DNA from 2 places in the Streptacidiphilus alkalitolerans genome. Region 2 is predicted to be linked to the other one. Evidence: riboswitches for the same ligand, from Rfam matches in the RefSeq annotation. Region 2 holds a riboswitch; the other holds the start of a gene.
The links. A riboswitch is a leader RNA that binds a small molecule or an ion and turns the genes downstream of it on or off. The one in region 2 is predicted to bind thiamine pyrophosphate.
Positions count from the first base shown of each region.

Region 1: another riboswitch for thiamine pyrophosphate. It lies ahead of thiO (glycine oxidase ThiO); the one in region 2 lies ahead of ACEZDG_RS17070 (purine-cytosine permease family protein).

Region 1 covers NZ_JBHEZX010000011.1:183,959-188,513, forward strand. The annotation lists gene ACEZDG_RS24480 (polyprenyl synthetase family protein) at 1-271, shown strand, start outside; gene thiE (thiamine phosphate synthase) at 291-956, opposite strand; gene ACEZDG_RS24490 (Rv2175c family DNA-binding protein) at 953-1,318, opposite strand; gene ACEZDG_RS24495 (NAD(P)/FAD-dependent oxidoreductase) at 1,358-2,590, opposite strand; TPP riboswitch at 2,631-2,741, shown strand; gene thiO (glycine oxidase ThiO) at 2,736-3,956, shown strand; gene thiS (sulfur carrier protein ThiS) at 3,953-4,162, shown strand; gene ACEZDG_RS24510 (thiazole synthase) at 4,172-4,555, shown strand, end outside.
Region 2 covers NZ_JBHEZX010000006.1:427,711-432,265, forward strand. The annotation lists gene ACEZDG_RS17065 (S1C family serine protease) at 1-1,068, opposite strand, end outside; TPP riboswitch at 1,296-1,407, shown strand; gene ACEZDG_RS17070 (purine-cytosine permease family protein) at 1,404-2,786, shown strand; gene ACEZDG_RS17075 (glycerophosphodiester phosphodiesterase) at 2,956-3,771, shown strand; gene ACEZDG_RS17080 (ATP-binding protein) at 4,067-4,555, shown strand, end outside.

The DNA of each region.
Region 1 (4,555 bases), on a different contig from region 2:
CCTGCTGGTGGCCGAGGCCCTGGAGCACTGCGGCAGCGCCGACGCCCGGCTGCTGGACGACCTGCTCGGCGCGCCCGACCTGGACCAGCCGGGGCTGGAGCTGCTGCGCGGAGTGATCACCCGCAGCGGTGCCCCGCAGCGGGTCGAGGCCCGGATCAGCCGGCTCCTGGAGGAGTCGCTGACCGCCCTGGACGCCGCCCCGCTGGCCGACCCCACCGCCCGCCGCATGCTGCACCGCCTCGCCGCGGCGGCCACGGCGAGGCGGTACTGAGTCCGTCAGTCGCGGTCCGTCAGTCGCGTTCGCGGACCCGGCGGGCCAGCTCGGCCGCCGCCGCGTGCGGGTCGGCCGCCGCCGTGAGGGCACGGACCACCACGATGCGGCGGGCGCCGGCGTCCAGGACCTGGTCCAGGTTGCCCGGGTCGATGCCGCCGATGGCGAAGAACGGGCGCTCCGGCGCCACCTGCGGCTGCAGCTTCGCGGCGTACTCGACCAGGCCGAGGCCGGGTGCGTGGCGTCCCGGCTTGGTCGGGGTCGGCCAGACCGGGCCGGTGCAGAAGTAGTCGGTGCCGGGTTCCACCAGCGCCGCGTCCACCTCCGCCTCGGCGTGGCAGGAGCGGCCGATCAGCACCTCCGGGCCGAGGACCGCCCGGGCCGCGGCGACCGGCAGGTCGTCCTGCCCCAGGTGCAGCACCGCTGCGCCGGAGGCGTGGGCGACGTCGGCGCGGTCGTTCACCGCGAGCAGCCGGCCGTGCCGGCGGCAGGCGTCCGCGAGGACCTCAAGCGCCGCCAGCTCCTGCCGGGCCTCAAGGCCCTTGTCCCGCAGCTGGACGATGTCCACACCGCCGGACAGCACCGCGTCCAGGAACTCGGCGAGGTCGCCCTGCTCCCGGCGCGCGTCGGTGCAGAGGTACAGCCGGGCGCCGGCGAGGGCGGCCCGCGCGGAAGCTCCGCTCACAGGGCCATCGCCTGCGCCCGGCGCTTGACCTCCGTGCCGCGGTTCTCGTTCAGGGCCTGCGCGGGGGTGCCGGGCAGCGAGGGGTCGTCGGTGAACAGCCACTCCAGCATCTCCTCGTCGGAGAAGCCGCAGTCGCGCAGCAGGGTCACCAGGCCGGTGATGCCCTTGACGGTGCCGTTGGGGCCGATGAAGGCGGCCGGGACCATCAGGGCGTTGTTCTCGCCGCGGCGGACCGCGAGCAGGGTGCCGTCGTCGACCAGGCGGCGGACCTTGGTGACGATCAGGCCCCACTGCTCGGCGATCTCGGGGACGTTCATCCAGGCGGGAATCAGGGCGTCAATTCTGGGATCAATCTGGCTCACACCCCCAAGCGTGCCATCCCGGACGGCCCCCGCGCACCATCACGCCCGTGCGGCGGCCTTCAGCGGCACCGCGGGATCGGCCGCGCGGGACCGGTCCAGGGGTGTTCCGCGCTCGATCAGCCGCCGTCCCTGGACCAGGTCGCGCGGCCGGTCCACGGCCAGCAGCGCCACCGGGACCTCCCCGCGCAGCCACAGCGCGCCCCAGCCGCCGTCGGCCTCCGGGTCGCCGCGCAGCAGCAGCTCGTCGCCGGGGCTGTGGTGGCCCGCGTACTGGACCATCCGCCCGAACTGCTCGGACCAGAAGTAGGGCACCGGGTCGTAGCGGGGCAGATCCGCCTCCGGACCGGGGTGCAGCAGGTTCGCGGCGGCCAGCCTGGCGCCCTGCAGCGCGTTGTCCCAGTGGTGCACGGTGAGCCGGACGCCGTAGCGGGCGGACGGGAAGGAGGCGCAGTCGCCGACCGCGAACACCCCGGCCGCCGAGGTGCGCAGCGCGGCGTCGACCGCCACCGCGCCGCGGTCGTCCAGGTTGATGCCGGAGCCGGCCAGCCAGCCGGTGTCGGGGCGGGCGCCGATGCCGACGACCACGGCGTCCGCGTCCAGCTCGGTGCCGTCGGTGAGCAGCACCGCGCTGCCGCCGGTGCCCTCGAGCCGCTGCTCGGAGTCCACGATGCCGCCGACCGCGGTGCTGGTCCGCAGCTCGACCCCGGCCTCGGCGTACCAGCGCCGGGTCAGCTCGGCGACCTCGGCCGGGAGCGCCCCGGCCAACGGCACCGGGGCCGCCTCCACCACGGTGACCTCGCAGCCCAGGGTCCGGGCCGCGGTCGCCGCCTCGGCGCCGATCCAGCCGGCCCCGACCACCACAAGCCGGGCGCCGGGGCGCAGCACGGCCCTGAGCGCGACCGCGTCGTCATGGGTGCGCAGCAGGTGCGCGGCGGCGGGCTGCCCGGGCAGCGCGACCGCCCGGGCACCGGTGGCCAGCACCAGCCGGTCGTAGTCCAGCTCCCCGGCGTCGGTACGCAGCCTGCGGCCGTCCGGGTCCAGGCCGGTGGCGGACCGGTCCAGCAGCAGGTCGATGCCGAGGGCGCCGTAGTCCAGCTCGAACCGGGAGTTCTCGGCCTTGCCGAGCAGCACGTCCTTGGACAGCGGCGGCCGGTCGTACGGGAGGTGCGGCTCCGCGCCCAGCACCGCCAGCTCCCCGTCGTACCCCTGCTCGCGCAGGGCCACCGCTGTCTGCACCCCGGCCATCCCGGCCCCGACCACCACGATCCGCATCCCGTCACTGTACGGGCGCGGGCCCGCGACTACAGTGGACCGCAGAATCCGCGGGAGCCCGGCGTACCGGGCTGAGAGGGAGGCAGTCGGCCTCCGACCGTCCGAACCTGATCCGGGTCATGCCGGCGAAGGGAGCGCGCACCCCATGCAACGCGCCCAGGAAACCGAGCGGGACAGCGAGGTGCTGATCGTCGGCGGCGGCATCATCGGCCTCGCCACCGCGTGGCGCAGCGCCCAGCGCGGCCTGTCGGTCACCGTGCTCGACCCCGATCCCGGCCGCGGCGCCAACCGGGTCGCCGCCGGGATGCTCGCCCCGGTGACCGAGCTGCAGTACGGCGAGGAGGCGCTGCTGCGGCTCGGCATCGCCTCCAACGAGCGCTACGCCGCCTTCGCCGCCGAGCTGGAGGCCGCGAGCGGCCTGTCCACCGGCTACCGCGCCTGCGGCACCCTCGCGGTGGCGCTGGACGCCGACGACCGGGCCGAGCTGCGCGAGCAGCACGCCTTCCAGCAGCGGCTGGGCCTGGCCGCGGAGTGGCTGACCGGGCGCGAGTGCCGGCGGCTGGAACCGATGCTGGCCCCCTCGGTACGCGGCGGGCTGCTGGTGGCCGGGGACCACCAGGTGGACGGGCGGCGGCTGGGCGCGGCGCTGCTGGAGGCCTGCGTCCGCGCGGGGGTGCGGATCCACCGCTCGGCCGCCGCCAGGATCGTGCTGAACCCGGCGGGCGACCGGGCCGCCGGCGCCCTGGCCGAGGACGGGACGGCCTTCACCACCGGGCAGACCGTGCTCGCGGCCGGCAGCTGGTCCGGCGCGATCCCCGGCCTCCCGCCCGAGGCGCAGTTGCCGGTGCGGCCGGTCAAGGGCCAGATCCTGCGGCTGCGGATGACCCGCACCGACGGCGCGCCGCTGCCCGGCGGCCCGTTCCTGTCCCGCAATCTGCGCGCGGTGGTCCGCGGGGTGCACCTCTACCTGGTCCCGCGCGAGAACGGCGAGCTGGTCGTCGGCGCGACCATGGAGGAGCAGGGCTACGACACCGTGGTCACCGCGGGCGGGGTGTACGAGCTGCTGCGCGACGCCCATGAGCTGGTGCCCGGCATCACCGAGCTGCCGCTGCTGGAGACCGGCGCGGGGCTGCGGCCGGGCACCCCCGACAACGCCCCGCTGCTCGGCCCGACCGCGCTGCCGGGGCTGGTCGCCGCGACCGGGCACCACCGCAACGGGGTGCTGCTCACCCCGGTCACCGCGGACGCCGTCGCCGCCTATCTGGCGACCGGTCAACTCCCGCCCGAGGCAGCCCCGTTCACCCCGGCCCGGTTCTCTTCCACCCATTTCTCTTCCGTCCCCGCACTCCAGGAGGCCACCCGATGACGGCCCTGTCCATCCGTATCAACGGCGCTCCCCGCGACATCGCCCCCGGGACCACCCTCGCCGAGGTGGTCGCCGAGCTCAGCGCCGCGCCCTCGGGCGTGGCCGCCGCCGTCAACGAGGCGGTGGTGCCGCGCGGCGCCTGGCCCGCGACCGCGCTGGCCGCCGACGACCGGGTCGAGATCCTCACCGCCGTCCAGGGAGGCTGACCACCCGTCATGTCCGACGACACCCTCACCATCGCCGACCGCAGCTTCAGCTCCCGGCTGATCATGGGCACCGGCGGCGCGCCCAGCCTGGAGGTGCTGGAGCAGGCGCTGCGGCTGTCCGGGACCGAGCTGACCACCGTCGCCATGCGCAGGGTCAACCCGGCCGCGCGCGGCTCGGTGCTCGAGGTGCTGCGGCGCAACAACATCCAGGTGCTGCCCAACACGGCCGGCTGCTTCACCGCCGGGGAGGCCGTGCTCACCGCCCGGCTGGCCCGCGAGGCGCTCGGCACGGACTGGGTGAAGCTGGAGGTGGTCGCGGACGAGCGCACCCTGCTGCCCGACCCGATCGAACTGCTGGACGCCGCCGAGACCCTGGTCGACGACGGCTTCACC
Region 2 (4,555 bases):
CGGGACCAGCGGCTTCTTCGGGGTGCCGTCGATCTTGATCACCGCGACGTCGTAGCCGGAGGCGCGGCCGACGATGGTCGCCGGGTAGCTGGTGCCGTCGGAGAACTTCACCGACAGCTTGCCGCCGTTGTCCGAGGGCGCGACGACGTGGTTGTTGGTCAGGATGTGCCCGTCGGTGTCGAAGACGAACCCGGTGCCGGTGCCGGACTCCTGCGAGTTGCTCGCGGAGATGGTCACCACGCTCGGCAGCGCCTTGGCGGCGATTCCGGCGATGCTGTCGGGCGCCCGGCTGAGCGCCTTCGGGTCCACAGTGGTGGACACGACGGTGGAGCCGTCCGAGCTGTTGTGGGTCTCCAACGCGGCACCGATGCCGCCGCCGATGCCGCCCGCGACCAGCGCGGTCGCGGCGAGCAGCGCGATCAGGCCGCCGCGGCGCTTCTTGCGCGGCGGGGTGGTGCCGTAGGGAGCGTAAGGGCCCTCGCCGGAGGGCGGGTAGTCCCCACCGGCATAGCTGCCGTACGGCGGGGGCTGGTGCGGGGGCTGCTGGGCGCCGTACACCGGCGGCTGCTGCGGGTACGCCGGGGCGTCCGCCGGGTAGGCGGGAGCGTGCTCGGGGTACGCGGCCTGGGCCGGCGCGGGCGGGAAGTCAGGTGCGGACCCGGATCCGGACGCGGACACAGGCGCGGTTGCCGGTGCCGGCTCGGACGTGAACGCCGGCGCGGGCTCGGGCGCGGGCTCGGACACGGGCGCCGACGGGACGGTGGGGTTCTCGTACCCGCCCTCGGCCGCCGGTGCCGCGACCGCTGCGGGTGCGACCGGGGCGGGGACCGGGGCCGGAACGCCGGCGTCGGCCGGGGCCGGGGCGGCCGGCTGGGGCTGTACGACCGGTGGCGGGAATCCCGCGAGCGTCGGGTCGACCGGCGGTGAGACCGGCTGGACGACGGTGTCGTCCGCGGCGTCAGTCGGCACGGCGCGCTCCTGCGCGTAGGGGGACGGCCCTGCCGCTGCCCCGTCGACGGGGGCGGGCTGCTGCGACCCGGCGTACCCGCCCTCGTGCTCGGTACTCACGAATGACCTCCTCCTGTGGGACTGGCGTCCCATAGCATTGCCCACCCGTTGTCAGGGCATCGTAAGGGTCAGCCATGCGCTAATTCCCCTGACCGCATCTATAGCGCATGCATGTGAGAGCTTCCTTAGCCGCCCCACAGCTTCACTCATCCACGGTTCAGCCCAGCCTCATCCAAGGCGCGGACGGGACCTTGGCCTGCTGCTGGGCAGGCCCTACGATGTCGATCGAACACATACGCGGGAGCTTGGACCATTCCAGGCTGAGAGGGCGCCGAACGGGGTGCCGACCGCTTGAACCTGACCGGGTAATGCCGGCGTAGGGAGCTGAAAGCATCATGACGTCCGTTTCGCCGTCCCCTTCTCCTACCCCTGTCCTGGAACAGGGGACACCGGGGCTTCGGGCCGAGGCCCCACTCATTCTGGACACCGAACCGCCGCGCACGCTCGGGTTCCGCGACCAGGCGGCCTTCTGGACCAACCTCGGTGTCAGCCTGATCGGCTTCCAGAGCGCCGCGACCGTCCTGGTGGTCAACGGGAAGAACCTCTCCATCCCGGCCGCGCTCACCGCGGTCGTCGTGGGCACGGTGATCGGCTCGGTGATGCTGGGCGTCGCCGCCGTGATCGGGACCAGGGCGGGCGCGCCCGCGATGGCGATCCTGCGCGGACTGTTCGGCACCAGGCTGTCCTACCTGCCGACCGTGCTGAACATCGTCCAGTGCCTGGGCTGGGGCGTGTTCGAGCTGACCGTGATCGCGATGGGTGCGAACGCGCTCTTCGACGGCGGCCCGCACTGGCTGTACGTCCTGGCCGCCGGGGCGCTGACGACGGCGATGACGATCCGTCCGCTGGGTTCCATCGCCGTGCTGCGCAAGTACGTGGCGGTCGCGGTCGGGATCGCCATGCTGTTCTTCACGGTGGAACTGCTGCGCCGCGGGGTGCCGTCCCCCAAGGACGGCAGCTGGTCCGGCTTCCTGCCGGCCGTGGACGCGGTGATCGCGGTCTCCATCTCCTTCGTGCCGCTGGCCGCCGACTACACCCGGCACGCGAAGAGCACCCGCAGTTCCTTCTGGGGCGCGTTCAGCGGGTACACGGTCTCCCAGGTCTGGTGCTACGTGGTGGGGCTGATGGCGCTGCTCCAGGTGGGCGGCGACGCCGACAAGATCTTCACCACCTTCATGGGCATCACCGCGGGCTGGGTGTTCTTCGCCGTCCTGGTGCTGCGGGAGGCGGACCAGTCCTTCGCCAACGTGTACTCGACCGCGATGTCGGTGCAGAACCTCTTCCCGAGGATCGACCGGCGGATCCTGACCGTCGCCCTGGGCGCGCTGGTGACCGGACTCGCGCTGCTGGTCACCGACTTCAGCGGGTACGAGGCGTTCCTCGGCCTGATCGGGGCGGTGTTCGTGCCGCTGTCCGCGGTGCTGGCGGTGGACTTCTTCTTCGGAGCGGGGCGACGGGAGGGGGGCTGGGACCTGTCGGAGAGTGCGCCTACGCGTTGGCTGACGCTGCTGCCTTGGGCGGTGGGTTTTGTGGTCTACCAGCTGATCTATCCGGCGGAGCTCACCGGCTGGGCGAGCTGGTGGCCGACGTTCTGGACGCATGCGCAGAACGCGCTGCACTTCCAGCCGCAGGTGTGGACGTCGGCGTCGCTGTTCTCCTTCGTCGTCCCAGCGCTGCTCACCTGGGCCCTGACACCGCTGCTCCGCAAGGGTCACTGAGCGGGGGCCGCGGGGGCCGGAGCGCGGGGGGCGGGGCGCGGGGCGGGCGGCCGGAACGGTGCCAGCCAGCCGGCCGAGGCGGTGGCGCCCGGCGGCGTTTACCGGACACCTGGTCAGTGTTCACCTGGGGCAACCGGGGTGCGGGCGGCGCACGATTTATCGTGGTCCCGTGTCCAACGTTCGACTCACCCCGGTTGTCCTCCCCAACCGCCAGGCCACTCGTGTCGTCGCCCACCGGGGCGCCTCCGGCACCTTCGCCGAGCACACCCTCGCGGCCTACAAGCTGGCCATCGACCAGGGCGCCGACGCCCTGGAGTGCGATGTCCGGCTCACCGCCGACGGCCATCTGGTCTGTGTGCACGACCGCAAGGTGGACCGGACGTCCAACGGCCGGGGCGTGGTGTCGACGCTGGAGCTGGCCCAGCTCTCCGAACTGGACTTCGGCTCCTGGAAGGGCGACCCGGTCGACTGGGCCGACGAGGAGCACACCGCCGTCCTCACCCTGGAGCGGCTGCTCGAGCTCGCCACCGGTTCCAGCCGCAGGGTCGAGCTGGCCATCGAGACCAAGCACCCCACCCGTTACGCGGGCCTCGTGGAGCGCAAACTCCTCGAACTGCTGCACCGATTCGATCTGGTCACCCCGAGCAGCGGCGAGCGCTCCCCGGTGCGGATCATGAGCTTCTCCCAGCTGTCGCTGCGCCGGGTGCGGGAGCTGGCGCCCGCCGTCCCCACCGTCTTCCTGACCGAGCGGGTCCCGCTGCGCTTCCGGGACGGCAGCCTGCCCTACGGGGCGAGGATCGCCGGCCCCGGCATCGACCTGGTCCGGGAGAACCCCGGCTACGTGGCCGCGCTGCACCGCGCCGGGCACCGGGTGCACGTCTGGACGGTGGACGATCCCGAGGACGTGGAGCTGTGCCTGCGGCTGGGCGTCGAGGCCATCATCACCAATCATCCACGCCAGGTACTTGACCAGCTGGGGCGTTAGTACCGACGATACGAACACCGGGAGAGCGCGTTCTCGTCGATGGTCGACGGGCGTACGCGGGCGCAGGAACAGGCGCGGGAACCGCGCATGGAAATGGCCGAAAAATCCCCGCTCCGCCATTCTTCACTGCCTTTGATAAACCCTCAGTGACGACATGGCTACGCATAGTGAAATGAGTACCGAGGGTTCTGTTTGCCACGTCAAGAAGGCTTGTTGCGGTCCTTCTATTCTCGTTTCCGCTGTGCTCGCACCGGGCATCCACACCCTGGTTGACAGCTGAGGAGGAGGTCCGGGGGTGGCGCTGGTGGTAGCGCGAGATGTGCCGACTTCTTCGGCGACCATGGCGGTGCCCCATGGTCCAGAAAGTGTGAGCGCTGCACGGCGTCGGCTTCGCAAGGACCTCGCCGGGCAGCAGGTACCGGATGTCGTCATCGAGGATGCCGTCCTCATACTCTCCGAACTCCTGAGCAATGCCTGTCGGCATGCCAGGCCGCTGGAGCCGCTGCAGGTCCCGGCCCCGATCCTGGAACTGGTGTCGACACCGGCTCCGGCCCCGGCCTCGAGTCAGGCCCCGGCATCAGCCACGGCACCGGCCCCGGATCAGCAGGACGGCAGCTATCCCGACGACGGCCGGGTGGTCGTCGGCTGGGAGCTGCACAGCGACGGGCTGCTGACGGTCGAGGTCACCGACGGCGGCGGCCCGACCCGCCCCCGCCGGGGCAGCCCTTCGCTGACCGCGCGCGGCGGACGCGGCCTGGGCATCGTCGGACAGCTGGCCAGCGAC